One region of the Streptomyces sp. NPDC047043 genome, then DNA from elsewhere that is predicted to be linked to it. Evidence: riboswitches for the same ligand, from Rfam matches in the RefSeq annotation. Region 1 holds a riboswitch; the other holds the start of a gene.

Region 1 (14,216 bases):
TACGACCATCCCCCCCGGAAAAGACAAGCGAAACGGCGCGGCAAATCGGGTGGCGAGGGCGCCGGTTTTCCCGCCGTTTACTGCCGAGTGTCATGCCGACGCCCTCATGTCGACCTGAGGCAGTAGCTCCTCGTACGCCGCGCGCCTGAACTCCCCCGCCACCGGCGCCAGCACGGTCGCCGCCGACAGGGCCACCGCGCGGGCCAGGCGGTCCGGCCAGGGCAGGTCCTCGACCAGGCCCGACAGGAGGCCTGCGACTGCCGAGTCGCCTGCGCCGGTCGGGTTGCCGTGGACGTGGGTGGGTGGGGTGGCGCGCCAGCGGCCCTCGGGGGTCACCGCCAGGAGGCCGTCCGTGCCGAGGGAGGCGACCACCGCGTGGGCGCCGCGGCGGCGGGCGTCCTGGGTGGCGCGCAGCGGCTCGTGGGAGCCGGTGAGTTCGGCCAGTTCGTCGGCGTTCGGCTTGATGATGTCCGGGCGGGCGGCCACCCCGCGGCGCAGCGGTTCGCCGCTCGTGTCGAGGAGTACGGGGACTCCGGCCGCCCTCGCGGTCCGGACCAGGCCGGCGTAGGCACCGACCGGCACGCCAGGTGGCAGGCTGCCGCACAGGGCCACCGCGTTGGCCGACGGGAGCAGGTCCTCGTAGGCCTCCTGGAAGGCTGACCACTCGGTGGGGGTGACGACCGGGCCGGGCTCGTTGAGCTGGGTGGTGTCGCCGGTCCGCTCGTCGACCACCGCGATCGTGCGGCGGCTGGCGCCGGTGACGGGGACGAGGGCGTCCACCACCTGCGGTACGGCGGCGAGTTGTTCCTGCACGGCGCGGCCGGTGGCGCCGCCCGTGAAGCCGGTGACCGTCACCTCGTGGCCGAGGGCCGCGAGGACGCGGGCCACGTTCAGGCCCTTGCCGCCCGGCCGTTCCGTCACCTCGGTGACCCGGTGGGTGGTATGCGGCCTGAGCGCTGCGACCCGATAGGTGATGTCGAGAGCGGTGTTCAGCGTGACCGTGAGGATCACCTGGGCCGACCTCCCCCGAAGAAAGTTCCAGCGACAGTACGGAATGCGCTTGCTGTCTGTCCGCTCGGAAGGGTGATCATGCCAAACGGACGACGGCCGTCCCAGTTTTGCAGGACAACCGCCGCCCTCAACAGCCGGACAGATCACCCCAGTTGGGGATCGACCACCCATTCACCCCGGCGCATCACGCCCTTGAGGGCGAATTGATGGTCAAGAACCACCAGGTCGGCGTCCTTTCCGGGCTCCAGGGAGCCGATCCGGTCGTACATGCCGAGCAGCTTGGCCGGGTTGGCCGAGATGGCCGCGACCACGTCCTCCACCGGCAGTCGGTCGATCGTCACCGCCCGCTTGAACGCGCGGTCCAGCGTGAGCGTCGATCCCGCGATGGAGCCGCCGTCCACCAGGCGGGCGACGCCCTCGCTGACCTCGACCTCCAGCGGTCCGAGCATGTACCTGCCGTCGCCGAAACCGGCCGCGTCCATCGCGTCTGTGATGAAGGCGACCCGGCCCGCGCCCGCGTGATGGAACGCCAGCTGCAGGGAGGCGGGATGCAGGTGGGTGCCGTCGTCGATCAGCTCCACGGTGATGCGGTCGTCCTCCAGGAGGGCGGTGATCGGACCGGGGGCGCGATGGCCTATCTGCGGCATGGCGTTGAAGAGGTGCGTCGCGACCGTGGCGCCGGCCTCGATGGCCTCCACCGTCTGCTCGTACGTCGCGTCGGTGTGCCCGATCGCCGCGATGACGCCGTGTTCGGCGAGCAGCCTCACGGAGTCGATTCCGCCGGGGAGTTCGGTGGCGAGGGTGACCATCTTCGCCCTGCCGCGCGCCGCGTCGATCAGTTTGCGGACCTCCGCCGGTTCGGGGTCGCGCAGCAGCTCCTCGGAGTGCGCGCCCTTGCGGCACGGCGAGATGAACGGCCCCTCGAAGTGGATGCCGGCGATGTCCCCCTGCTCGGCGAGCTCGCTCAGCAGCCCCGCCCGCTGGGCGAGGAAGTCCATGTCTCCGGTGACCGTCGAGGCGACGAGGGTGGTGGTGCCGTGGAGCCGGTGGGTGTGGATGCCCTTGAGAACGTCTTCGACCGTGCCGGACGTGAAGGAGGCGCCGCCGCCGCCGTGGTTGTGGATGTCGACGAAGCCGGGCACCACGTAGTGGCCGGTGACGTCGATGACCTGGGCGTTCTCTGGCGCGGAGCCGGCGATTCGGGTGCCCTCGACGATGACGCGACCGTCGGTGACCGTCCCGGTGGGCAGCACCACCCGGCCGCCGGCGAGTACCTGCGGGTGTGTCGTGGCTGGTCGCGCCAACGCGGCGGTAGCCGCAGATTCAACAGGGACCCGCGCCCCTGGGGGGGTTGCCATCAGGGCGTTACCTCCATGCGGTCAGTTGTGGTGAGGAGGTCCCAGGCCATCAGCCCGGCACCGAGACAACCCGCCGTGTCCCCCAGCGCCGCGGGGACGATCGACGGCAGCTTCTGGAAGGTGACCCGGCGGTGGACGGCCTCCCTCAGCGGTGTGAACAAGGTTTCCCCCGCCTCCGCCAGGCCGCCACCGATGATCAGGGTGCGCGGGTCCAGCAGGGTGAGGGCGGTGACCAGGCCGTCGGCCAGGGCGTCCACCGCCTCCTGCCAGACCCGGACGGCGTTCGGGTCGCCGGACACGACGGCCTTCGCGCAGTCGGCCGCGTCGGCGTCCGGGGCGCCGGAGGCCGACGCCCATGCCTCGCTGACGGCGGCCGCGGAGGCGTATCGCTCGAGGCAGCCGACCTGGCCGCACGGACAGGGGGTTCCCCCGGGCCGTACGACGATGTGGCCGATCTCTCCCGCGAAGCCGTGCGCGCCCGCCTCCACCCGGCCCGCGATGCCGATGGCGCCCGCGATGCCGGTGCCGAGGGGGACGAACAGGAAGCGGTCGGCGCCCTGTCCGGCGCCGATCCGGCCTTCCGCGAGCCCGCCGGTGCGCACGTCGTGGCCGAGGGCGACGGGGGCGTCCAGTACCGAACCCAGCAGGTCGCGCAGGGGTACGTCGCGCCAGCCCAGGTTGGCCGAGTAGGCGGCGACGCCGTGCTCCTCGTCGACGATGCCGGGGACCGCGACGCCGGCGGCGGACGCGGGCTCGCCGAAGTGCTCGGCGCCGTACGCGCGCAGTTCGGCGGCGAAGTCGAGGATGCCCTCGACGACCGCGTCCGGCCCGCGCTCGCGCCCGGTCGCACGGCGGGACTGGTACAGCAGCTCGCCGCCGGCCGCGACCAGCGCCGCCTTCATCCCGGTGCCGCCCACATCGAGGGCGATGACATGTCTCACGGATGACAGTGTGACCCCAGGACCCTTAAGAGGTCTAGTCCACTTACGTGGTGTAGACCTATGCTGTCCACATATTGAACGACGAGACAGCAAGGGTTGGGGCGGAAGCGGTGCAGCGGTGGCAGCGGCGTAGGACAGGAACGATCGCGGGAGTGTCCGTGCTGGGCATGACGGCGGTCCTCGGCGGCTGCGGCCTCACCGGCAGTTCGGGAGACGTCACCCTGAAGCTGGTCGCGGCGGACTACGGGGACTCGGCCGCCAACGGCTCCCAGAAGTACTGGGACAAGCTGGTCGAGGAGTACGAGGCCAAGCACCCGGGCGTGAAGGTCGAGGTCAGCGTCTACTCCTGGAACGACGTCGACCGCAAGGTCAAGGAGCTGGTGGACGCCGGCAAGGCGCCCGACATGGCGCAGATCGGCGCCTACTCCGACTACGCGGCCAAGGGTCTGCTCTACTCGGCCGACGATCTGCTCTCCATCACCACGCAGGCCGACTTCGCCTCCCAGCTGGTGACCGCGGGGCAGGTCAAGGACGTTCAGTACGGGCTGCCGTTCGCCGCCTCCACGCGGCTGCTCTTCTACAACAAGACCCTCTTCAAGGCGGCCGGCCTCACCCCGCCGAAGACCTGGAACGAGCTCGCCGCCGACGCCAGGGTGCTCAAGGCGCGAGGCGTGAAGTACCCGTACGCGCTGCCGCTCGGGCCGGAGGAGGCGCAGGCCGAGACGATGCAGTGGCTGCTGAGCGGCGGGGGCGGCTACACCGACACCGTCGGCACCTACGGCATCGACTCCGCGCAGAACGTCGCCACCTTCAGCTGGCTCAAGGACGACCTGGTCGGCAAGGGCCTGACCGGGCCGGTCGCACCCGGCAGGTTCAACCGCGCCGCCGCCTTCGCGGCCTTCGCCAAGGGCGATGTCGGCATGCTCAACGGGCACCCCTCGCTGATGAAGATCGCCGCGAAGAAGGGTGTGAAGTTCGGCATGGTGCCGATGCCCGGTGTGGACGGCGAGACCAAGAACTCCATGGGCGTAGCCGACTGGATGATGGCCTTCAAGAAGAACGGTCACGCCGAGCAGGTCGGCGATTTCCTCGACTTCGTCTACGACGAGAAGAACGTGCTCGCCTTCTCCCGCGAGTACGACCTGCTGCCCGTCACCAACTCCGCCTCGCAGGCCATGACCGACGACAAGCAGGACGCCGACCTCAAGCCGTTCCTCGAGGAACTGCCGGTCTCCGAGCTGTATCCGGTCGGCGAGACCTCATGGGCCGCGGTCAGCGCGGCCGTCAAGAAGCGCATAGGCCAGGCCGTCGCCCCCTCCGGCAGCCCCGCGGCCGTCCTCGCGCAGCTGCAGGCGACGGCGTCCACGGCGCAGAACGCGCAGTAGCCGCCCGCCGGTCGACGGCCGTTGTCGGTGCCGGGAGCTACGGTTCGGAGCATGGACCAGGAGCAGTTGGGCGACCGCGAGCAGGCCATCCTCGCCCTCGAGCGCCGGGGCTTTCCGGGCCCCGGCGCCAAGGAGCGCGCGATACGCGAGGAGCTGGGCCTGGCCCCCGTGCGCTACTACCAGCTCCTGAACGCCCTGCTGGACGACGAGCGGGCCCTCGCCCACGACCCGGTGACGGTGAACAGACTCCGCAGGGTCCGGGAGACCCGCCGGGCGGAGCGCTGAGCCGGGCGGAGCGCTGACGGGCATGCGCCGATGAGCCATGGGTGCGCCGGGCTGCTCGCGGTTAAGGTCGCCGTATGGGCACCCATACGGACACGGACTCGACGCACTCCATGGACCCCCTGCCGACACCCGCCACACAGGCCGGTCGTGACGGGCTCGCCGCGATCCTCGCGAACCCCGGGAAGACGGTGATCGGCCTCGACTTCGACGGCACCCTCGCCCCGATCGTCCCGGACCCCGAGCAGGCCCGCGCCCACCCGGCCGCGGTCCCCGCGCTCGCCGTCCTCGCCCCGAAGGTCGCCTCCGTCGCGGTGGTCACCGGCCGCCCGGCCGGCGTGGCCGTGCGGCACGGGGGCTTCGCGGGCGTCCCCGGCCTGGAGCACCTCGTCGTCCTCGGCCACTACGGCGCCGAGCGCTGGGACGCGGTCAGCGGCGAGGTCAGCGCGCCCGCCCCGCACCCCGGCGTCGCGGCCGTCCGGGCCGAACTGCCCGGTTTCCTCGACCGGATCGGCGCCTGGCAGGGCACCTGGATCGAGGAGAAGGGCCGCGCCGTCGCCGTGCACACCCGCAGGGCCGCCGACCCCCAGGCCGCGTTCGAGGCCCTGCGCGAGCCCCTCACCGACCTCGCCACGCGGCACGGCCTGATCGTCGAGCCGGGCCGCATGGTCCTGGAGCTGCGCCCGCCGGGCATGGACAAGGGCGTGGCCCTGCTGGAGTACGTCCGCGAGATCTCCGCCGAGGCCGTCCTGTACGCCGGCGACGACCTCGGCGACCTGCCCGCCTTCGCCGCCGTGGACAAACTCCGCTCGGACGGCGTACCGGGCCTGCTGGTGTGCAGCGGCAGCGACGAGGTGACGGAACTGCGGGAGCGGGCGGACATCGTGGTGGACGGCCCGGAGGGTGTCGTACGACTGCTGCGGGGACTGGCGGCTCAGGCGGGCTGATCGGTCAGCTCGCGCAGGGCCTGCAGCTGGTCCAGGAACCACTGTGCCGGCGGCAGCGCGGTCGCCGCTGCCGCCAGCCGCTTCGTCCGCTCCGCCCGCTCCTCCGCCGGCATCGTCAGCGCCTCGTGCAGCGCCCGCGCGGTGCCGACCACGTCGTAGGGGTTCACGGCGATCGCGTCCTTGCCCAGCTCCTGGTACGCCCCCGCCTCCCGCGACAGCACCAGCACGCACCCGTGGTCGGAGACGACCGGCACCTCCTTCGCGACCAGGTTCATGCCGTCCCGGATGGGGTTGACGAGGGCCACGTCGGCGAGCCGGTACGCGGCCAGGGAGCGCGCGAAGTCGTCCTTGACGTGCAGCACCACCGGGGTCCAACCCGGGGTCCCGTACTGGGAGTTGATCTCCTCCGCCAGCCGCTGCACCTCGGCCGTGTAGTCCCGGTAGACGGCGAGGTCCTGGCGGGAGGGGTAGGCGAAGGCGACGTGCACGACGCGCTCGCGCCACTCGGGGTGGTCGTCGAGGAGCTGCCGGTAGGCCAGCAGGCCGCGCACGATGTTCTTCGACAGCTCCGTCCGGTCGACCCGGACGACGGCCTTGCGGCCCTCGCCGATCTCCGCGCGCAGGGCACGCATGCGCTCCTGGACGTCCGCCTCGCGGGAGCGGGCCTGCAGGAACTCGGCGTCGGCGCCGAGGCCGTGGACGCCGATGTACGTGCGGCGGTCGATCCGCTCGTCCTTGAGGTGCTCGATCGACCTGGGGGCGCCCGACGGCCACGCCGAGAGCCAGCGACGAGTGTCGACATCTCCCGCGCACTCCTGGAACGCGGTCGCCCACGGCCAGGTCAGAAAGGCCACCCGGTCGGCCCCGAGCATGCCCTCCATCAGCCGCGTCCGGACATCGTCCGGCAGCATCCGGAAGTACTCCACCGGCGCCCACGGCGTGTGCGAGAAGTGGCCGATCCGCAGGTCCGGCCGCAGCTCCCGCAGCATGCCCGGCACCAGACACAGGTGGTAGTCCTGCACCAGCACCGCCGCGCCCTCGGCCGCCTCCTCGGCGAGCGCCTCGGCGAAGGCCCGGTTGTAGGTCTCGTACGACGCCCACTGGCGCCGGAACTCCGCGTCGAAGACCGGCTCCAGAGGCGTCTGGTACAGCATGTGGTGGACGAACCAGAGGACCGAGTTCGCGATGCCGTTGTACGCGTCCGCGTGCACGTCGGCCGGGATGTCCAGCATCCGCACGCCGTCCTCGCCGACCCCGCGCCGCACGGCCTCGCGGTCGCCGTCGGACAGCGCCGAGCACACCCACAGGGCGCCCGCGTCGGGCCCGATCGCGGACAGACCGGAGACCAGCCCGCCGCCGCCGCGCTTGGCGGCCAGCGAGCCGTCCTCCTGCACTTCGTACGAGACCGGGCCGCGGTTGGACGCGACCAGCACCTGATGAGCAGCGCCGTGCGTGGAAGCCATACGCCTCAACCTAGCCCGGCCCGGAAACGCTCAAACGTTTGGTCGCCCTCAGCGGATGCACCGTATACGGCACGTAACGTGCGCCCTCAGGCGACCTTCCGCGAGGCGTACTCCGCGATCTCCGCCATCGGCGGCCGCTCCTCCGTGTCCACCGAGTAGGTGCGCGGCTCGAAGCCGTCCTCGCCCCGTTCGAACTGGGTGAGGGAGGGGCGGATGAGGTGCCCGCGGGCCAGCCGCAGCTGGGCCGTGCGGTAGATCGCCGCCGCCATCCGGCCGAGCGCCTGCCCGTCCTGGTGGCGGTGCTTGCGCACGCCGACGTCGACCTGGGCGAGGGCGTCGAGGCCCACCAGGTGCAGCGCGTCGACGAGCATGCCCAGCTCGACGCCGTATCCCACCGGGAACGGCAGCTGCTCCAGCAGGCTGCGCCGGGCCGCGTACTCGCCGCCGAGCGGCTGCACGAAGCCGGCCAGCTGCGGCCAGTGCATGTTCAGCAGCGGGCGCGCCATGAGCTCGGTGACCCGGCCGCCCTGGCCCGCGGTGCCGGCCAGCGGGCGGTCGTACATGCCCTTGACCAGATCGATCCCGGGGTTCGTGAGCAGCGGGCCGACGATGCCGGAGACGAAGTCGGAGGAGAACTCCTTCAGGTCGGCGTCGATGAAGCAGACGATGTCCCCGCTCGTGACGAGCAGGGAGCGCCACAGGACCTCGCCCTTGCCGGGGACGGTCGGGATGCGGGGCAGGATCTCGTCACGGTGGACGACCCTCGCCCCGGCCGCCGCGGCGACCTCGGACGTACGGTCGGTGGATCCGGAGTCGACGACGACGATCTCGTCGACCAGCGGGACCTGCTGCATGAGGTCGTGACGGATGATCGCGACGATGTCGCCGACCGTCTCCTCCTCGTTGAGCGCGGGCAGCACGACACTGACCGACTGGCCCGTGCGCTGCTTTGCGGCCAGGATCTTGTGCAGCGGGCGATCGGTCAGCGACCAGGAGCGGGTGCTCAGCCAGCGCTCGACTTCTTCCAGCACGTAGGCGGCTCCTCTGCGTTCTCTCGGCGATACCGGATCATCATGTGATCCATCTCGCGGTTCGGACGGCTATCTCAACTGTCCTGGCCTTCGGTTACAGTCTTGAACAACGCTGGTGACCATCGCATGTCGGGGGTCGGCCCGCGTTTACAACCGCATACCGCTCATCCAGAGGGGCAGAGGGAAACGGCCCGATGAAGCCCCGGCAACCCTCCAGTCGGCTCTCGTAGATCAATGTTGATCATTCCGCGAGGCTCCCGGCTAGGGAAGGTGCCAAATCCGTCTCACGGCGAGATGCGTCGTGAGGAAGATGAGGAGAAAGGGCCTCGCCTCACATGGCTGTGCAGACTGTTGCAAGCAACACGGATTCCACCGTCGACCTCGGTCCCGCCGCGGCGCTCTCCTGCCGCGAGTGCGGTCACCGGGTACCCCTCGGACCGGTCTTCGCCTGCGAGGAGTGTTTCGGCCCGCTCGAGATCGCGTACGACTTCTCGGCCTACGACACCGAGGAGCTCCGCAAGCAGATCGAGGCGGGACCCGCGAACATCTGGCGTTACGCGCCGCTGCTGCCCGTCCCGGCGGACGTGGCCGACAAGCCGAACATCAACCCCGGCTGGACCAAGCTCGTCAAGGCCGAGAACCTGGCGCGCGAGCTCGGTGTCACCGGTGGTTTGTATGTGAAGGACGACTCCGGTAACCCGACGCACTCCTTCAAGGACCGCGTCGTCGCCCAGGCGCTGGAGGCCGCGCGGGCCTTCGGCTTCACCACCCTCTCCTGCTCCTCCACCGGCAACCTGGCCGGTGCGGTGGGCGCCGCGGCGGCCCGCGCCGGCTTCCGCTCCTGCGTGTTCATCCCGCACGACCTCGAGCAGGGCAAGGTCGTCATGGCCGCGATCTACGGCGGCGAGCTCGTCGGCATCGAGGGCAACTACGACGACGTGAACCGCTTCTGCTCCGAGCTGATCGGCGACCCGGCCGGCGAGGGCTGGGGCTTCGTCAACGTCAACCTGCGGCCGTACTACGCCGAGGGCTCCAAGACCCTGGCGTACGAGATCTGCGAGCAGCTCGGCTGGCAGCTGCCGGACCAGCTGGTCGTGCCGATCGCCTCCGGCTCGCAGCTCACGAAGATCGACAAGGGGCTGCAGGAGCTGATCAAGCTCGGGCTCGTCGAGGACAAGCCGTACAAGATCTTCGGCGCCCAGGCGGAGGGCTGCTCGCCGGTGTCGGTCGCGTACAAGGCGGGCCACGACGTCGTACGGCCGCAGAAGCCGAACACGATCGCCAAGTCGCTGGCGATCGGCAACCCGGCGGACGGTCCGTATGTCCTCGACATCGCGCGGCGTACGGGTGGTGCGGTGGAGGACGTCAACGACGAGCAGGTCGTCGACGCGATCAAGCTGCTTGCGCGGACCGAGGGCATCTTCGCGGAGACCGCCGGGGGTGTGACCGTCGGCGTGACGAAGAAGCTGATCGAGAACGGTCTGCTGGATCCGACGCTGACCACGGTCGTGCTGAACACCGGCGATGGGCTCAAGACGCTGGACGCGGTGGCCGGCACTGGGCTTACGGCGACCATCCGCCCCAACCTGGACTCGTTCCGTGAGGCTGGGCTCGCCTAGTCGTTTTCGTCTGCGGGCCGGTGGGGGCTGGTCGCGCCCACGTGGCGGTAGCCGCACATTCAACACAGCCCCGCGCCCCCGAAAGCCCGATACCTGACCCGGAGGTTCCATCGTGAGCGTCAACGTCCGCATCCCCACCATCCTGCGTACCTACACCGGTGGCCAGGCCGAGGTGACCGCCGAGGGTGGCACCCTCGCCGAGGTCATTGCCGACCTGGAGAAGAACCACACCGGGATCGCTGCCCGGGTTCTCGACGACCAGGGGAAGCTTCGCCGCTTCGTCAATGTGTACGTGAACGACGACGACGTGCGGTTCGAGCAGGGGCTGGAGACGGCGACTCCGGACGGTGCGGGCGTCTCGATCATCCCGGCCGTCGCCGGAGGCTGACGGAGCGTACCGGCCGCCCCGATTATTACCGTCGGTAACGCCGGTTACCAAGAGTTCACTGAATTGCCCCCTCCGTGAGAGAAGCGGAGGGGGCAATTCTGCATGGTTGAGCACGGTACAGTTGGGGAACCTGCTGCTTTCTGCATGCCGGATGCATATGAGTACTGACTTCGGATGCGATGAGAAGCAGCCAAAGTGTGCAGGTCTTTTGCGTCTTATGCTCCTTTTATGGGGCCCGACTTGCCCTGAATTCAGGCGAATTCTCCGTAAATTCCCGACCGGTCTTGCCCGGAATTCTCGTCCGATTGACCTGTTGCAGACGGCAGTTGGGCAGATACATTCAGCCGCGGTCGACGCGTTCCGGCGCACGCCCCCAACCGTGGGGGGTGAGGTCTGACCCGGATCCGCGAAGTGTGGATCTGTGCAAGGGCCAGTAATAGGGGAGTTAGGCATGGCTCAGGGCACCGTCAAGTGGTTCAACGCGGAGAAGGGGTACGGCTTCATCGCGGTCGACGGTGGTGCGGATGTTTTCGTCCACTACAGCGCGATTCAGATGGACGGCTACCGCACCCTGGAAGAGGGTCAGCGGGTCGATTTCGAGATCTCGCAGGGCCAGAAGGGGCCGCAGGCGGACATGGTCCGTCTGGCGACCAGCTGAAGCACGCGCCGGGTTAACTGCAGCGACGTTCTTCTTCGAGGGGCCCGCACCAGCAGGTGCGGGCCCCTCGGCATGTCCGGGGGCGGGTTGGGAGCCGAGCCCGGGGGTGGGCCCGGCCCGTGAGGGGCGCTTGCGCCCACCCGTCGCCCGACCACCACCCCTCAACGAGCCCGCTCCGCGGGCGCACCTTGCACTCGGGAGGGGCGAGTGCTAATCATTGGCGTTAGCACTCTGAAGGTGAGAGTGACAAAGAAGGACCGGGTCGGTGAGGCCCGCAGGCCGGGTGGGGCAAGGAACCACGAGGTGTGCGAGCCGTCCGTCGCGGGCGCGGGCGCGGTCCGAAGGAATCACCCCCAGTCCTGGAGGGACCACTTCACATGGCCAAGATCATCGCGTTCGACGAGGAGGCGCGGCGCGGCCTCGAGCGCGGCATGAACCAGCTCGCGGACGCCGTGAAGGTGACGCTCGGCCCCAAGGGCCGCAACGTCGTCCTCGAGAAGAAGTGGGGCGCCCCCACGATCACCAACGATGGTGTGTCCATCGCCAAGGAGATCGAGCTCGAGGACCCGTACGAGAAGATCGGCGCCGAGCTGGTCAAGGAAGTCGCCAAGAAGACGGACGACGTCGCCGGTGACGGTACGACCACCGCGACCGTTCTCGCCCAGGCCCTCGTGAAGGAAGGCCTGCGCAACGTAGCCGCCGGCGCCAACCCGATGGCCCTCAAGCGCGGTATCGAGAAGGCCGTCGAGGCCGTCTCCGGTGCCCTGCTCGAGCAGGCGAAGGATGTCGAGACCAAGGAGCAGATCGCTTCCACGGCCTCCATCTCCGCCGCCGACACCCAGATCGGCGAGCTCATCGCCGAGGCCATGGACAAGGTCGGCAAGGAAGGCGTCATCACCGTCGAGGAGTCCCAGACCTTCGGTCTGGAGCTGGAGCTCACCGAGGGTATGCGCTTCGACAAGGGCTACATCTCGGCGTACTTCGCCACCGACATGGAGCGTATGGAGGCCGTCCTCGACGACCCGTACATCCTGATCGCCAACTCCAAGATCTCCTCGGTCAAGGACCTGCTCCCGCTGCTGGAGAAGGTCATGCAGTCGGGCAAGCCGCTGCTGATCATCGCCGAGGACGTCGAGGGCGAGGCCCTGTCGACCCTGGTCGTCAACAAGATCCGCGGCACCTTCAAGTCCGTCGCCGTCAAGGCCCCGGGCTTCGGCGACCGCCGCAAGGCCATGCTCAACGACATCGCCATCCTCACCGGCGGCGAGGTCATCTCCGAGGAGGTCGGTCTCAAGCTCGAGAACACCTCCCTGGACCTCCTGGGCAAGGCCCGCAAGGTCGTCATCACCAAGGACGAGACCACCATCGTCGACGGTGCCGGCTCCTCGGACCAGGTCGCCGGCCGGGTGAACCAGATCCGCGCCGAGATCGAGAACAGCGACTCGGACTACGACCGCGAGAAGCTGCAGGAGCGCCTGGCGAAGCTCGCCGGCGGTGTCGCGGTCATCAAGGCCGGTGCCGCCACCGAGGTGGAGCTCAAGGAGCGCAAGCACCGCATCGAGGACGCCGTCCGCAACGCGAAGGCCGCCGTCGAGGAGGGCATCGTCGCCGGTGGTGGCGTCGCGCTCATCCAGGCGTCCACCGTCTTCGAGAAGCTGGACCTCGAGGGTGACGAGGCGACCGGCGCCCAGGCCGTGAAGCTCGCGCTCGAGGCCCCGCTGAAGCAGATCGCCGTCAACGCCGGCCTCGAGGGCGGTGTCGTGGTGGAGAAGGTGCGCAACCTGACCCCGGGCCACGGCCTGAACGCCGCGACCGGCGAGTACGTCGACCTGGTCAAGGAAGGCATCATCGACCCGGCGAAGGTCACGCGCTCTGCCCTGCAGAACGCCGCCTCCATCGCCGCGCTCTTCCTCACCACCGAGGCCGTCATCGCCGACAAGCCGGAGAAGGCCGCCGCGCCCGCCGGTGGCGGTATGCCGGGCGGTGACATGGACTTCTGATCGACCGGTTCGGTTGATCAACGTCCTTACCGAGGGCGGCACTTCCTGTCTGTCACAGACGGGGGGTGCCGCCCTCGGGCGTGTCCGGCCCGGCATGTGAGGCAGCGCATAGGCGGTTGCTTAAGAAGGTGCAACAATGCGTGTGCACATACCCCCCGGTTAACACTGCCTTCATGAGGAGTCCCCCAGGTGACCGTCACCACGCCCGCCTCCCGAGCGGCCCAGATCCTGTCCCGCCCGATCACGCTCGGCGGTCTCACCGTCCCGAACCGCATCGTGATGGCGCCGATGACCCGGATGTTCTCCCCGGGCGGCGTCCCCGGCGAGGACGTGCGCTCCTACTACGCGCGCCGTGCTGCCGCCGGTGTCGGGCTGATCGTCACCGAGGGCACGTACGTCGGCCATGACTCGGCCGGCAACAGCGACCGCGTACCGCGCTTCCACGGTGAGGAGCAGCTCGCGGGCTGGGCCAAGGTCGCCGAGGACGTGCACGCGGCGGGCGGCACGATCGTCCCGCAGCTGTGGCACATCGGCATGGTCCGCGAGCAGGGACAGGCGCCGTACGCCGACGCCCCCGCCGTCGGCCCCTCCGGCCTGGTGAACGCGGGCGCCGAGCCGACCGGCAAGGCGATGACCCAGCAGGACGTGGACGACGTCATCGGCGCGTTTGCGGAGGCCGCTGCCGCCGCCGAGCGCATCGGCTTCGACGGCGTGGAGCTGCACGGCGCCCACGGCTACCTCCTCGACCAGTTCCTGTGGGCGGGCACGAATCGCCGTACGGATGCCTACGGTGGTGACGCCGTCGGCCGCGTCACGTTCGCGGCGGAGATCGTCGCGGCGGTCCGTGAGGCGGTGTCTCCCGAGTTCCCGATCATCTTCCGTTACTCGCAGTGGAAGCAGCAGGAGTACACCGCGCGGCTCGCCGAGACCCCGGAGGAGCTGGAGGCGATCCTCACGCCGCTGGCCGCCGCCGGTGTCGACGTCTTCCACGCCTCCACCCGCCGTTACTGGCTGCCGGAGTTCGACGGTTCGGACCTGAACCTGGCCGGGTGGACCAAGAAGCTCACCGGCAAGCCGGTCATCACCGTCGGCTCGGTCGGCCTCGACGGTGACTTCCTCAAGGGCTTCCAGGG
Region 2 (14,216 bases), on a different contig from region 1:
GCAGATGCATCCCGGCCTGCGCGTACGCCCACTGCATCAGGCCCGAACAGTCGAAGCCGGAGGGGCCGTTGGCGCCCCAGACGTACGGGCGGCCGAGCGCGGAGCGGGCGGCGGCGATCGCGGCGGCCGCGCGCGCCGAGGACGGCAGGGCGCTGCCGAAGTCCGGGATGCCGCCGGCCCGGGAGGCGCGGGCGTAGGCGGCGCGCTCCGCGTACGGCAGGGAGTTGAGCAGCCGGCGGGCCTTGGCGAGCTTCCGCTCGACGGCCTTCTTGTGCGTGGCGACGGCCTTGCGGCTCCGCTCCAGCTCGGCGAGTTCGCCGACCGCCTCGGCGCGCTCCTGGGCGAGGTCGCGCATGGCCGACTGCAGGTCATCGAGTTCGCCGGCATCGTGGGCGGTGATCCGGTCGAGGACGGAGGCCTTGTCGAGGTAGTCGGCCGGGTCGTCGGAGAACAGCAGGGCCAGGGCGGGGTCGATGCCGCCGGAGCGGTACTGGGCGCCCGCCAGCGAACCGAGCCTGTCCCGCATGGTGTTGATGCGTTCCTGCTGCCGGGCGATCCGGTCCTGTGCGTCACCGACCTGTCTGCGCAGCGTTGCGGCGCGCTCGTCGGCCTTGTTGTAGGCCTCGGTCGCCTTCTCGGCCTCCGCGTAGAGGCGGTCCACCTCGGCCTTGGTGTCCTCGTGCGGGGCGGCGTTCGCCGGTACGGCGCCGAGGGCGGCGGCCGCGGCGGACAACACACACAGGGCGGCACCGGCGCCCTGATTGAACCCGGACGTCGGTGCAAGGCGGCGATGGGACCCCACGGGAAGCCGCGCTCCTTCCGTTGGCGACAGGGACTGCCTCCCCGCCGCAGCGGGGAAACGCGGCAGACAGTAGCCGCGCGGCAGCGCCTCGGCCAAAGACCTCCGTGGGCACACACAGTGACGCCCCGCCTCTGACGCAGGTCATCGGCGGGGCGTGCGGTCAGCGCGGCTTCGCGCAATTCGCCCGTTCGGGCGGCGTGGTGTCCTGATCTTGAAACAACCCTCGGCGGGCGCTGGTCAGATGCGGACGCCGAACTGGAAGGGCATGTTCCCGATCGACTCGTAGCGCACGACGGTGCCGGTGCGCGGCGCGTGGATCACCTGTCCGTTGCCCGCGTAGAGGCCGACGTGGTGCATGTCGCTGTAGAAGATGACCAGGTCGCCGACCTTGAGCTGGCTCTGGCTGTAGATGCGCGTGCCGTAGCTGGCCTGGGCCTGCGAGGTGCGCGGGATGGAGACGCCGGCCTGCGCGTAGGCCCAGGAGGTCAGGCCCGAGCAGTCGTAGGAGGCGGTGCCGGTGGCGCCGTAGACGTACGGCTTGCCGAGCTGGGTCTGGGCGGCCTTGAAGGCGGCGGCCGCACGGCCGGAGGCGGAGGCGTCGTCGCCGAGGTCCACGCGCGAGGCGGCGTCACGGCTGGCGCGCTGGTCCGCGGCGTTGAGCGCCGCCCGCTCGGCGGCCGTCAGGGTGTTGAGGAGCTTCTGCGCCTCGGCGAGCTTGCCCTGGACCTGCTTCTTCTTCTTGGCCAGTTCGGTGCGGGTGGAGGCGAGGTCCTTGAGCTTGTCGGAGGCCTCGGCCCGCTCCTGGGCGAGTTCGCGCTGCTTCTCCTGGATCTTCTTCAGCGCCTCGACCTGCTGTGCGCTGAGCTGGTCGGCGGTGGACGCCTTGTCCAGGTAGTCGTCGGGGTTCGACGAGAGGAAGAGCTGGAGGGAGGAGTCGATCGTGCCGGTGCGGTACTGGGCCGCCGCCGCCAGACCTATCGAGTCGCGCAGGGTGTTGAGCTCTTCCTGGCCGCGCGCCACGTTGTCCTGGATGGTGGAGATCTCCTTCTGGAGCTTCTCCTGCTTCTCCTTGGCGCCGTTGAGCTTCTCGGTGGCCTGCTCGGCCTCCTCGTAGAGCTTGTCGACCTTCGCCTTGACCTCGTCCTTGCTGGGCTTCTCGCTCGGCGCGGCGTTGGCGGCCTGCGCGCTGAACGCGACAGCGGCGGCGGCTGCGGTGGTCAGCACGGTCACGCGTGTGCGACTCGGCTGCTTGGGTCGGCGATGGGACGGCACGGAGGTGAACTCCTTCTTCTGAGTGATCACCCGCTCGGAGGTTCGGAGCCAGACCCTAGTGATGTTCCTGTGATCAGATCAAATCCTCCCACCAAAAAAACCCGTCACGCAATGCATTCTTTGCACACAACTCACATGGTGTGATCCACGGTTGACGCTACGTTGCGTGACGATCCCGCCAATTCGGGCATTAAACCTGCAAGTTCGACGTTTGAGACAGGCGCTGCGGCAGGCGCTACGACAGCCGCTTCAGAAGCATCGCCGAGGCGACCGGCCGCGCCCCCGCGCGGGCCACTCCGTCGGCCACTTCCCGGTCGGTCGAGGCGACGATGACGGGCCGGCCCGGCGGCTCGGCGCGCACCAGCTGGCGGATCAACTCGTCCGCGGTGACGCCCGGTTTGGAGAACAGCACCCGCACCCCGCGCGGCGGCGCGAGCAGCACCGGCGCGGCCAGCTCGGCCCCGTCGAAGACACAGGTCACCTCGGCGCCGGTCTGGGCGGCGAGCTGGGAGAGCTGCCCGAGGAGCCTCAACCGCTGCTTCTCCAGGGGCATTTGGGGATAGCCGGTCTTGGTGACGTTGTAGCCGTCGACGACCAGGTGCGCCTGCGGCAGGGCGAGCAGCTGGTCCAGGATGGCCGGATCATGCTCGGACAGGGCCCGTGCGGCGATGTCCTTCGGGGTCATTCGTCCCGGTTCGACCGCATCGACGGTCTCGGCGGGCCGTACGGACACGGGCGGCAACGCCAGCTCCCGGCGCAGCCCTTGGGCCGCGTCCAGCACGGTGTCCAGAAGCAGACGCACGCGCATGTCCTCGACGCTGCGCCCCTCCCGCGCTGCTTTGCGCGTGGCCTCCAGGGCGGCCTCCGCCTCCCCGAGCCGCGCCTTGAGCCGCCGGGTCTCGCTCTCGGCGGCGGACACCTGGGCCTGCCCGTCGGTGCGTACGGCCTCGATCTCGGCCTGTGTCTTGCGCAGGGCCGCCTCGCCCCGCTTGACGTCGCTGAGGGCCGCACGCAGCTTGCGGTGCAGCGAGTCGGCCTCCTTCTTGGCGGCGTCCAGCTCGGTGCGCAGCTGCTCGGTGTCGGCCCGGGTCTGCTCACGGGCGGCGGCGAGCTCCTCGCGCAGCCGCTCCAGCTCGACCCGGCTCTCCTCGTCGGCACGCTCGGCATCGGCCCGCTGGGCCTCCTCGCCGGCCGCGGTCACGAGCTTCACCCAGCCCGTGGGGCGCAGAACATAGGCCGCGGCCGCCACGTCGAGCGGATCCGCGGCCGGGGGCGGCGAGCCGGAGTCGAGAGCGCCGGCGAGCTCCGGCTGGGCCTCTCTGAGCTTCTCCCCGATGCGCTGCCGGAACAGCGGATCGGTCTCCAGCGCGGCCGCCATGGCGTTGCCGGCGAACTTGGCCCGACGGTTCGGGGCGAACCGGGCGTACTGCCGCAGTTGGGCGGGCAGTTCGGCGACGGTCAGCCCGCCGAACCCGTCCGAGACGATCTGTACGACTCTGCGGCGCACTCCGTCGGGCAGCGGACGGTCGAGCACCTCGGCGGCGCCGTCGCCCGGCCCCCCGCCTGTGGTCTCCACCATCCGTCACACCCCAATACCTGTGGGGCCGCTCCGCTCAGGAGTCGGCGCCCGGCCTGTCCACGAGTTCCACCTGGTCCACGGCGTTGCACCAGCGGCAGCGCACCGACTCGATGGTCTCACTGACCACCTCGCGCTCCTCGACCTTCGGCTCGCCGGCCAGATCGAGGTGGATGTACTCGACGACCTTCGACGAGCGGGTCACGTCGAAGCGCGTGAGGTTGCCGCAGAGGGTGCAGCGCCACCGCGTCGTGGCGGTCGGGAGGGGAACCGTCATCGTGACCGTGCTCTTTCCTTCTAGTGTCCGTGACGCGCCAGCTTCCCTGGGCGTGTGGCTCGTAACCCTACGGCCTGGCGGGGACTCGCCGCCCGTCCGCCCACGGCGGCGAGGCGGTCTGTGCGAGTGCGTCCCGTTGCGTCATGCTCTGTGTTCATGATCAGCAACTGGAGCGGGACGGTCGGCAGAGCTTTCCGGACGGCCCGCAGGCCGTCCACACCGGTCACGTACGGCCTGATCGCCCTGTGCTGCCTGATCTTCCTGGCCGGCCCGGCAGCGGGCCTCAATCCGGCCTACGGCTCCGGAGACGCGCTGTTCGCCGCCCAGCGTGCCTATTTCCACCGCTGGGGCGTGGTCCCGGCCGAGCTCTTCGAGGGCTCCCCCAGAGCCGCCCTGACCCCGGCCACGGCCCTGTTCGTCCACGGCAGCTGGGTACACCTGCTCGGCAACATGCTCTTCCTCTACGTCTTCGGGGTGATGACCGAGGAACGGATGGGCCGCGTGCAGTTCACCCTCTTCTACGTCGGCTGCGGCTATCTCGCGCTGCTGGGGTACGCGGCGGCCAACGCCGAGTCCGAGCAGTCCCTGGTGGGCGCGTCCGGGGCGATCTCCGGGGTCCTCGGTGCGTTTCTGTACCTGTTCCCCGGCGCCAGGGTGACCAGTCTCCTCCCGTTCCTCTTCTTCCTCCCGCTGCGCTTCCCGGCCTGGGTGGTCCTGCCCTTCTGGGCGGCCCTGCAGTGGCTGGCGGCGCAGCGGGCGGCACAGGGGCCGGGGGTGGCGTATCTGGCGCACCTGGTGGGCTTCGGGCTGGGCTTCGTCTACGCATGGGCCCGTTTCCGCCGTACGACTAGAGTGAACTCCGCCCCAGCTCCGGCCCCCGAGGGAGAGAACCAGCCGTGATCACCGCGATCGTCCTCATCAAGACCAGCGTGGACCGGATCCCCGAGATCGCGGAACGGATCGCTGCGCTGGAGTCCGTGAGCGAGGTCTTTTCCGTCACCGGTACCTACGACCTGATCGCCATGGTGCGCGTGAAGCAGCACGAGGACCTGGCGGAGGTCATTCCGGGCAGCATCAGCAAGATCCCCGGCGTGGAGGCCACGGACACGCACGTCGCGTTCCGCACCTACTCCCAGCACGACCTGGAGGCGGCGTTCGCGATCGGTCTGGACAACTGACCGCCTGAACACCGCCTCCGGGCGTCGATCACCTACCGCCTCACACCGCCGGGACGCAGCGGCCGTCCTCCGTGCGGTACTGCCACTTGGCGCCGTTGGTCACCAGTTCCCGCACCGCGGTGACGAAGCGCTCGACGTGCTCGTCGGGGGTGCCGGCGCCGAAGCTGACGCGGATCGCGTTGAGGGACTTCTCGCCCGGGGCGGCCTCGGGGGCGCCGCACTCGCCCTGGGTCTGCGGGTCGCTGCCCAGGAGGGTGCGGACCAGCGGGTGGGCGCAGAAGAGGCCGTCGCGGACGCCGATGCCGTACTCGGCGGAGAGGGCGGCGGCGAAGTGCGAGCTGTTCCAGCCCTCGACGACGAAGGAGATCACGCCGACCCGCGGGGCGTCGTCGCCGAAGAGGGAGAGGATCCGGACCTCCGGGACCTCGGCCAGGCCCGCCCGCACCTTCTCGATCAGGTGCTGCTCGCGGGCGACCAGCGTGTCGAAGCCGGCCTCGGTGAGGGCCTTGCAGGCCGACGCGATGGAGTAGGCGCCGATCACGTTCGGGGAGCCCGCCTCGTGCCGGGCGGCGCTGTCGTGCCACTCCACGTCCACGCCGCCGTCCTCGCGCCGGGTGACCTTGCGGCTGGCGCCGCCGCCCGCGAGGTAGGGGTCGGCCGCCCGCAGCCAGTCGGCGCGGCCGGCCAGGACGCCGGAGCCGAAGGGCGCGTACAGCTTGTGGCCGGAGAAGGCGACCCAGTCGACGTCGAGGTCCTGGACGGAGACCGGGTGGTGCGGGGCCAGCTGGGCGGCGTCCAGGACGATGCGGGCGCCGTGCGCATGGGCCGCGGCGGCCAGCTCACGGACCGGCCACAGCTCGCCGGTGACGTTCGAGGCGCCGGTGACGCAGACCAGGGCCGGGCCGTGGCCCCCTTCAATGGACACAGTGCGGTCGGCGAGGGCGCGCTCCAGGGTCTGTACGGCCTGCTGCGGGGTGCGCGGGGCGTTGAGGTAGGTGACCCGGGCGTCCTTCCAGGGCAGCAGCGAGGCGTGGTGCTCGGTCTCGAAGACGAAGACCTGGCAGTCGGCGGGGAGCGCGGCGGCGAGGAGGTTCAGGGAGTCCGTGGTCGAGCGGGTGAAGATCAGCTGGTCGTCGGCGCGGCAGTCCAGGAACTCGGCGACCGTCCTGCGGGCGTTCTCGAACAGGTCGGTCGACAGCTGGGAGAGGTAGCCGGCGCCGCGGTGGACGCTGCCGTAGTACGGGGCGTAGGCCGCCACGTCGTCCCAGACGCGCTGCAGGGCGGGGGCGCTGGCCGCGTAGTCGAGCGCGGCGTAGGTGACTTCGCCGCCCGTGACGAGCGGGACGGTGACATCCCGGCCCAGAACGGGCAGCGGGGCACAGACAGAGGTGGCGGCGGCAGCGGTGGAGACAGACATGGCGAACTCCTGTGAGAGGTAAGCGCCCGGGGCTGGAAGCCCCAAAAGGACGCAGCGCCGTACCGGACGGTGCGTCGACGGCACGGGAGAAAGTGAAAGGGGTATGCGGAGGCGGGGCTCGGCGCCCTATCGCATTCGCTTGCTCACAGAAGACTCCCTCGAACGACCAGGACCCCTGGTTTCGAGAGGGGCCCGCGCTTGCCGTAGACCTCGCTGCCTACGGCCTGGTCTTCACCCGGGGCACCCCGCCACGGACGGAGGGTTGCCGGACAGTCGGCCGGGGCCTCATGACTGTCACTCATGACCTGGGAAGGAACGTACGTGAAGTGATCGCGGTCCCGCAACTCGTGTCCGAATTACGGGACCGCGCTCCTCTGTCATGCGTTGCTGGCGGCGACCCAGCGCTCCAGCGCCCGCTTGGCCGACCCCGAGTCGATCGACTCGGCGGCCTTGGCCATGCCCGCCCGGAGCTGCTCGGCGAGGGAGGCTTCCGTCGGGTCCAGGGCGGCCAGGGCGGCCGCCGAGTTCAGCAGGACGGCGTCGCGCACGGGGCCCGTCTCGCCGTCCAGCAGCCGCCGGGCGACCTCGGCGTTGTACGACGGGTCACCGCCCCGCAGGGCCTCCACCGGCACCAGCTCGATGCCGACGTCCCGCGGGTCGAACGACTCCTCGGTGACCTTGCCGTCCCGGACGATCCAGACGTGCGAGGTGGCCGTCGTCGTCAGCTCGTCGAGGCCGTCGTCGCCGCGGAACACCAGGGAGGAGTTGCCCCGCTCGGCCAGGACGCCCGCGATCATCGGCGCGATGCGCGGGTCGGCGACACCGACCGCCTGGGCTTTCACCTTCGCCGGGTTGGTCAGCGGACCGAGCGCGTTGAAGACGGTCCGGATGCCCAACTGGCCGCGCGCGGCGGCGACATGACGCAACGCCGGGTGGAACTTCACCGCGAAGCAGAAGGTGATGCCCGCCTCCTCCGCGACCTCGGCCACCCGCTTCGGCGTCAGGTCGAGGTTGACGCCCAGCTTCTCCAGGACGTCCGAGGCGCCCGACGCGGACGACGCCGCCCGGTTGCCGTGCTTGACGACCTTCGCGCCCGTGCCGGCCACCACGATCGCCGACATGGTGGAGATGTTCACCGTCTTCGCGCCGTCGCCGCCCGTGCCGACGATGTCGACCGTGCGGCCCGACACCTCGATGACGTTGGCATGCTCGTACATCGCCCGGACGACACCGGTGATCTCCTCGACGGTCTCGCCCTTGGCGCGCAGGGCGACGACGAAGCCCGCGATCTGGGCATCCGTCGCCTCGCCGCGCATGATCTGGTCCATCGCCCAGGCCGTCGCGTCGGCGCTCTGGTCACGGCCGTACAGCAGGGCGTTCAGTACCTCGGGCCAGGAACGGCCCGCCGCGGTGTCGCCTCCAGCGGGGGTCACAGCGCTCATAAGGCCGCTCCTGGGTGTCGTAGAAGAGTGGGAACTCCTTGAGGAGTCCGACCCCACCCTATCCAGCTCAGGGGCATGGAGAAGGGCCCCGTCCGAACACCGGACGGGGCCCTTCTGCCGCGCTGTGGCGAGCGCAGCGATCAGTGGTGGCCGTGGCCGCTCGTGATCTCCTTGTACTCCTCGACGGTCGGCTTCGGGATCTGGGACTCCTCGCCGAAGTACGCCTCGCTGAGCTTGGCGCGCAGCTTCTCGGCGCCCTTCACCTTGCGCTCGACGCCGTTCTCGTCGACCGTCGGGCCGATCTCGAGCGGCTTGTACTGCTCGTGCGCCGTGAGGGTGTGCAGTGCGTCCTGGCTGAGCGGCTCGTGCACCTCGATGAACTCACCGTGCGGCAGGCGCTTGATGATGCCCGACTCGCGGCCGTGCAGCACCTTGTCCTTGTCCCGGCGCTGCAGGCCGAGGCAGATCCGCTTGGTGGCGATGAACGTGAGCACCGGCACGATGAAGAACGCGCAGCGGACGAACCAGGTGATCGCGTTGATCGACAGGTGGAAGTGGGTCGCCCAGAGGTCGTTGCCACCACCGACGAGCAGCACGAAGTACCAGGAGATCCACGCCGCACCGAAGGCGGTACGCGTCGGGGCGTTGCGCGGGCGGTCCAGGATGTGGTGCTCACGCCGGTCGCCGGTGACCCAGGACTCGATGAACGGGTAGACCGCGATCGAGACCAGGACCAGCGGGAAGATCACCAGCGGGATGAACACACCCAGGACGAGCGTGTGGCCCCACAGGTTGATCTCCCAGCCCGGCATGACACGGATCAGACCCTCGGAGAAGCCCATGTACCAGTCGGGCTGGGCGCCGGTCGACACCTGGTCCGGACGGTAGGGGCCCATGGCCCAGATCGGGTTGATCGAGGCGATCGCCGCGATGGCCGCGATGACACCGAAGACCAGGAAGAAGAAGCCGCCGGCCTTCGCCATGTACACCGGCAGCAGCGGCATGCCGACGACGTTGTTGTTCGTCTTTCCGGGACCCGCGAACTGCGTGTGCTTGTGGTAGAAGACCAGGATCAGGTGGCCGACCACCAGGCCGAGCATGATGCCCGGCAGCAGCAGGATGTGGATCGAGTAGAAGCGGGCCACGAAGTCGCCGCCCGGGAACTCCCCGCCGAAGAGGAAGAACGACAGGTACGTGCCGACGATCGGCACGGACAGGACCGCGCCCTCCATGAAGCGGACACCGGTGCCGGAGAGCAGGTCGTCCGGGAGCGAGTAACCGGTGAAGCCGGTGAACATGCCCAGGACGAACAGCAGGAAGCCGAACAGCCAGTTGACCTCACGCGGCTTGCGGAACGCACCGGTGAAGAACACGCGCATCATGTGCACGAACATGCCGGCGAGGAAGATCAGCGCCGCCCAGTGGTGGATCTGCCGGATCAGCAGACCACCGCGCACATCGAAGGAGATGTGCATGGTCGAGTTGAACGCCTCGGACATCAGCTGGCCCTGCAGCGGGACGTAGCTGCCGTGGTACTCCACCTCGTTCATCGACGGGTGGAAGAACAGCGTCAGATACACACCCGTGAGGATGATGATGATGAAGCTGTAGAGGCAGACCTCGCCCAACATGAACGACCAGTGGTCGGGGAAGATCTTGCGCATGTTGGACTTGGCCAGGGAGTAGATCCCCAGGCGGCCGTCGGCCCAGTCGGCGACCCGCTCGCCGGCGGGCGCCTTGCCGCGGCGTGCGGCGTTGTTCCCGTTGGTCTCGTTGGTGCTCATCCGCGCTCCCAGAATGCAGGACCGACGGGCTCTTCGAAGTCGCCGAGCGCCTCGAGGTAGCCCTCGTCGTTCACGCCGATGCGCAGCTGCGGCAGGGCGTGACCGGCGGGGCCGAAGATCACTCGGGCACCGTCGGAGAGGTCGAAGGTGGACTGGTGGCAGGGGCACAGCACGTGGTGCGTCTGCTGCTCGTACAGCGAGATCGGGCAACCGACGTGGGTGCAGATCTTCGAGTAGGCCACGATGCCCTCGTAGGACCACTCGAGTTCCTGCTTGTCCTTGATGTTGTCCGGCTGGATCCGGACGATCATCAGGGCCGCCTTGGCGATCTCGGTCTGGAACTCCTCGTCGTGCTCCTCCAGGCCCTCGGGCTTGGCGAAGGTGAGCGAGCCGACCGCGACGTCCGAGGGACGCAGCGGCAGGTTCGTGTTCATGTTGACGAGCAGCTTGCCCTTGGACCACAGCGTGTGGCGCAGCTTGGTCCCGGGCAGCGGACCGAGGTCGCGCAGCAGCATGACGCCGGAGAGCGGGAACAGGGCCAGCGCACCGAACATCGTGTTGCGGATGAGCTTGCGGCGGCCGAGCGCGGACTCCTTGGCGCCCTGCTTGAAGTCGGCCATGACCTTGGTCTTGACCTCGGGCGACGCCTCGATGGGGTGGCGCTCGTCGGCGATCTCCACGTCGGACATCAGGGTGCGGGCCCAGTGGACCGCGCCCGCGCCGATCGCGAACAGGGCCAGACCGAGGGTCAGGCCGAGCGCGAAGTTCAGCGCGTTGATGTGCCCGATCGGGAAGACGTAGATCGCCCTGTCGTGCGGGATGGCCACGTACGAGGCGATGAAGCCGACCGTGGCCAGCATCGACACCGTGAACAGCATGGCCACCGTGCGCTCGGACCGCCTGGCGGCCCGCTCGTCGATGTCCTGCACCCGGTGCTCATGGGGCGGCAGACCGGGGTCCGCGAACGGGTCCTTCTCGTCCGCGATGCCAACGGTGCCGTGCGCGTCCTGCTCAGCGGGCAGGTTCTCTTCTGGAATGTCTTGGCTACTCATGACTTCTTGGCCTTTGCGGTCCGAGCGGCGACCCAGACGGCGACCGCGATCAGCGCGCCGAGTCCGAAGATCCAGGCGAACAGGCCTTCGGAGACCGGGCCGAGACCGCCCAGCTCAAGACCGCCGGGGCTTTCGGTGTCGTCTCCGTTGACCGCGTTCAGGTACGCGATGATGTCCTTCTTGTTCTGCTCCGACAGCGTGGTGTCGGGGAACGACGGCATGTTCTGCGGGCCGGTCTGCATGGCCTCGTAGATGTGCTTCGGGTCGACGCCCTCGAGGCTCGGAGCGAACTTGCCGTGCGTCAGCGCACCGCCCTTGCCGGTGAAGTTGTGGCACTGCGCGCAGTTGGTGCGGAACAGCTCGCCGCCCTTGGCGATGTCGGCACCGTCCGGGCCGTACTCCGCCTTGGTCGGGATGGAGGGACCGGCGCCGAAGGAGGAGATGTACGCCGCGAGCTGGTCGATCTCGGCCTGCGTGTAGATGACCTTCTTCTTCGGGACCTGCGCGCCCGGCTGCTGGGCCGGCATACGGCCGGTGCCGACCTGGAAGTCGACGGCCGCGGCGCCCACGCCCACGAGACTCGGACCGTCGGAGGTGCCCTGACCGCCGGTGCCGTGGCAGCTGGCGCAGCCCACGGCGTAGAGCTTCTTGCCCTCGTCGATGGCGAGAGACTGGGCGGTTTCATCGGCCTGCGCCTTGCTCGCGGGTGCGAACGCGGCGTACAGCCCCCCGGTGCATGCCAGCGCGAGGAGTAGGACGACGAGCGCCGCCATGGGATGGCGTCGTCGTGCGGAGAGCTTTTTCACGGATTACCCCGGTGTCAGGATCTTCTGCGTCGATGCTTTGGGTATGTGCGCCGCGCGGGCGCACGCGGGAACGGGCCCGGCTACTTGATCAGGTAGATCGTGGCGAAGAGGCCGATCCACACGACATCGACGAAGTGCCAGTAGTAGGACACGACGATGGCCGCGGTCGCCTGCTCGTGGGTGAACCTCCTCGCCGCGTACGTGCGGCCGAGGACGAACAGGAAGGCGATGAGGCCGCCCGTCACGTGCAGGCCGTGGAAGCCGGTGGTCAGGTAGAACACCGAGCCGTACGGGTCGGAGGAGAGCGAGAGCCCGTCCTTCTTCACCAGCTCCGTGTACTCGAAGATCTGACCACCGATGAAGATCGCACCCATCACGAACGTGATGATGAACCAGCCCCGGAGCTTCTTCACGTCCCCGCGCTCGGCGGCGAACACGCCGAGCTGGCAGGTGAGGGAGGAGAGCACCAGGATCGTGGTGTTGGTCGCGGAGAACGGAAGGTTGAGATGGCTCGCCATCTCCTTCCAGTGATCCGGACCGGTCACCGATCGCAGGGTGAAGTACATCGCGAAGAGGGCCGCGAAGAACATCAGCTCGGAACTCAGCCAGATGATGGTTCCGACGCTGGTGAGGTTCGGCCGGTTGACCGACGGGTGCGCGTGCCCGGTTTCTACTGTCGTTGCTGTCGCCACGACCGACATTATGTCGGTCGCTTATCCCGCCCTCACTCCGGGGGGTGCCGTTCGGAGTGTTGCTCCCGTCGATACCGGTGTTGACGTGGTGTTGAACGGAGTAACATCCGCCGCAACGGGCCTTTCCGTACGACGCCGACGTCTCGGAGGAACAATGCAGCCGACCGCCACGGTGCTGGTCTACAGCGACGACTCCAACACCCGCGAGCAGGTGCGGCTGGCGACCGGGCGAAGGCCCGCTCCCGACGTTCCCGTCGTCGAGTTCGTGGAGTGCGCGACGCCGGCCGCCGTCGTCAAGGAGCTGGACCGGGGCGGGATCGATGTCTGCGTCCTGGACGGCGAGGCCGTGCCGATGGGCGGCATGGGCGTGTGCCGGCAGATCAAGGACGAGGTGTTCAACTGCCCGCCGGTGCTGCTGCTCATCGGGCGGCCCCAGGACGCGTGGCTGGCCACATGGAGCCGTGCGGACGCCGCTGTGACGCTGCCGGTGGAGCCGGTGGAGTTCGCGTCGGCCCTGGCCTCCCTGCTGCGGAAGAAGAGCCTTCAGCAGAGCGCCTAGACGCCTCACACGGACTGTGGGCGCAGCCTCGCCGCATCCTCCGGGCGGGGCCCGTCCGGTGTCCCGCTCACCAGGGCGCTGCCCTGGCGCCATTTCTTCCAGTCCAGGTTCCAGTCGCCGAAGCCGTTGCCGAACGTCTCCATGGTGTCGCCCTGGGAGTTGACGACCCTCACGACGTCGCCCTCCTCGACATGGTCGAAGAACCACTCGGCGTTGCCGGTGCTCATGCCGGTGCAGCCGTGGCTGACGTTGGCGTATCCCTGGGAGCCGACGGACCAGGGGGCGGCGTGGACGTACTCGCCGCTCCAGGTGACGCGGGTGGCGTAGTAGACGGGCAGGTCGTAGGAGTCCGCGGAGCCCTCGGAGATGCCGACGGTGGCACTGCGCATACGTACGAAGTACTCCTTGCCCAGTACCACCTTGACTCCGTTGCGGGTGTCGAAGCCGGGCTTGCCGGTGGTGACGGGGATCTGCTTGATCTCCTCGTCGTTCTTGTAGAAGGTCATGGAGTGGGACGCCGCGTCGGTGACGGCGATGACGCGGTCGCCGATGGTCAGCTTCAGGGGCTTGGTCTTCGTGCCCCACAGCCGGTCGCCGACCTTGACGCCGTCCAGGTCGCTGCGCACCTGGACGGTGGCGTGCGCGGGCCAGTAGTCCTTGGGGCGGTAGTGGAGTTCCTTGTCGTCCACCCAGTACCAGGTGCCCTGCACGGCGGGCACGGAGTCCACCCGTAGCGCCCGTTCGACGACGGCGCGCTGTGCCTTGTCCTTGACGGGCTTGTTCAGCTTGGCGGTGATGGGCTGGCCGACGCCGTACTGGCCGGACTTGGGCCCGAATTCGACGGTCAGGCGCTTCTTGGTGGTGGGCTTGCTGGTGTCGAAGGCGAGGACCTTGCGGCCCGGCGCCCCGTCCTCGTCCTCCGTGCTCACCCGCACGGTGTAGTGCGCGTCGGCGGCCAGCGGGGAGGTGCTGTGCCAGCGGGTGCCGTCGGCGGAGAGTTCGCCCGTCACAAAGCGTCCTGTGGCATCTATGGCCGTGACGTCCGTGATGCGGCCGTCGTCGTCCTCGGCGGTGACCTCGAGGGGCTTGTCGGGGTCGGCCTTCTTGCCGGCCCCCTTCGGCCCGTTGAAGGAGATCTGGTCCGTCGCGTCGTACGGCTTGTCGGTCAGCGGGTTGCCGCCGCCGCTGCAAGCGGTGCCGCCCGCACCGAGGGCGACCACCAGCATCGTGCAGCTGACGACGGTACGGGTGCGCGGAGTGTGGTTCATGTCCCCGACGCTATGGACGTTCGTCAAGCACGGCGCGCCGGGTGACTCGTACGAGGGAACATCATTGCGGCAAACGCAGGAGCCCGGACCC

Evidence for each region. Region 1 has a riboswitch for S-adenosylmethionine ahead of thrC (threonine synthase). Riboswitches for the same ligand answer to the same signal wherever they lie in the genome.
Region 2: another riboswitch for S-adenosylmethionine. It lies ahead of ABZ880_RS04180 (aminotransferase class V-fold PLP-dependent enzyme); the one in region 1 lies ahead of thrC (threonine synthase).

The regions. Positions count from the first base shown of each region.
Region 1 is NZ_JBEYVO010000042.1:88,016-102,231, reverse strand. Features, by position in the region: gene ABZ880_RS46440 (1-phosphofructokinase family hexose kinase) at 91-1,011, opposite strand; gene nagA (N-acetylglucosamine-6-phosphate deacetylase) at 1,155-2,369, opposite strand; gene ABZ880_RS46430 (ROK family protein) at 2,369-3,310, opposite strand; gene ABZ880_RS46425 (extracellular solute-binding protein) at 3,478-4,695, shown strand; gene ABZ880_RS46420 (DUF3263 domain-containing protein) at 4,747-4,980, shown strand; gene otsB (trehalose-phosphatase) at 5,055-5,924, shown strand; gene ABZ880_RS46410 (trehalose-6-phosphate synthase) at 5,912-7,387, opposite strand; gene ABZ880_RS46405 (glucosyl-3-phosphoglycerate synthase) at 7,474-8,418, opposite strand; SAM riboswitch class I at 8,580-8,735, shown strand; gene thrC (threonine synthase) at 8,754-10,037, shown strand; gene ABZ880_RS46395 (MoaD/ThiS family protein) at 10,150-10,425, shown strand; gene ABZ880_RS46390 (cold-shock protein) at 10,877-11,083, shown strand; gene groL (chaperonin GroEL) at 11,461-13,083, shown strand; gene ABZ880_RS46380 (NADH:flavin oxidoreductase) at 13,273-14,216, shown strand, end outside.
Region 2 is NZ_JBEYVO010000002.1:235,401-249,616, forward strand. Features, by position in the region: gene ABZ880_RS04150 (NlpC/P60 family protein) at 1-802, opposite strand, end outside; gene ABZ880_RS04155 (NlpC/P60 family protein) at 1,040-2,074, opposite strand; gene ABZ880_RS04160 (NYN domain-containing protein) at 2,310-3,653, opposite strand; gene ABZ880_RS04165 (hypothetical protein) at 3,688-3,927, opposite strand; gene ABZ880_RS04170 (rhomboid family intramembrane serine protease) at 4,084-4,827, shown strand; gene ABZ880_RS04175 (Lrp/AsnC ligand binding domain-containing protein) at 4,824-5,105, shown strand; gene ABZ880_RS04180 (aminotransferase class V-fold PLP-dependent enzyme) at 5,146-6,522, opposite strand; SAM riboswitch class IV at 6,712-6,828, opposite strand; gene trpD (anthranilate phosphoribosyltransferase) at 6,900-7,964, opposite strand; gene ABZ880_RS04190 (cytochrome bc complex cytochrome b subunit) at 8,105-9,748, opposite strand; gene ABZ880_RS04195 (Rieske 2Fe-2S domain-containing protein) at 9,745-10,800, opposite strand; gene ABZ880_RS04200 (c-type cytochrome) at 10,797-11,606, opposite strand; gene ABZ880_RS04205 (heme-copper oxidase subunit III) at 11,687-12,307, opposite strand; gene ABZ880_RS04210 (hypothetical protein) at 12,453-12,857, shown strand; gene ABZ880_RS04215 (Ig-like domain-containing protein) at 12,863-14,125, opposite strand.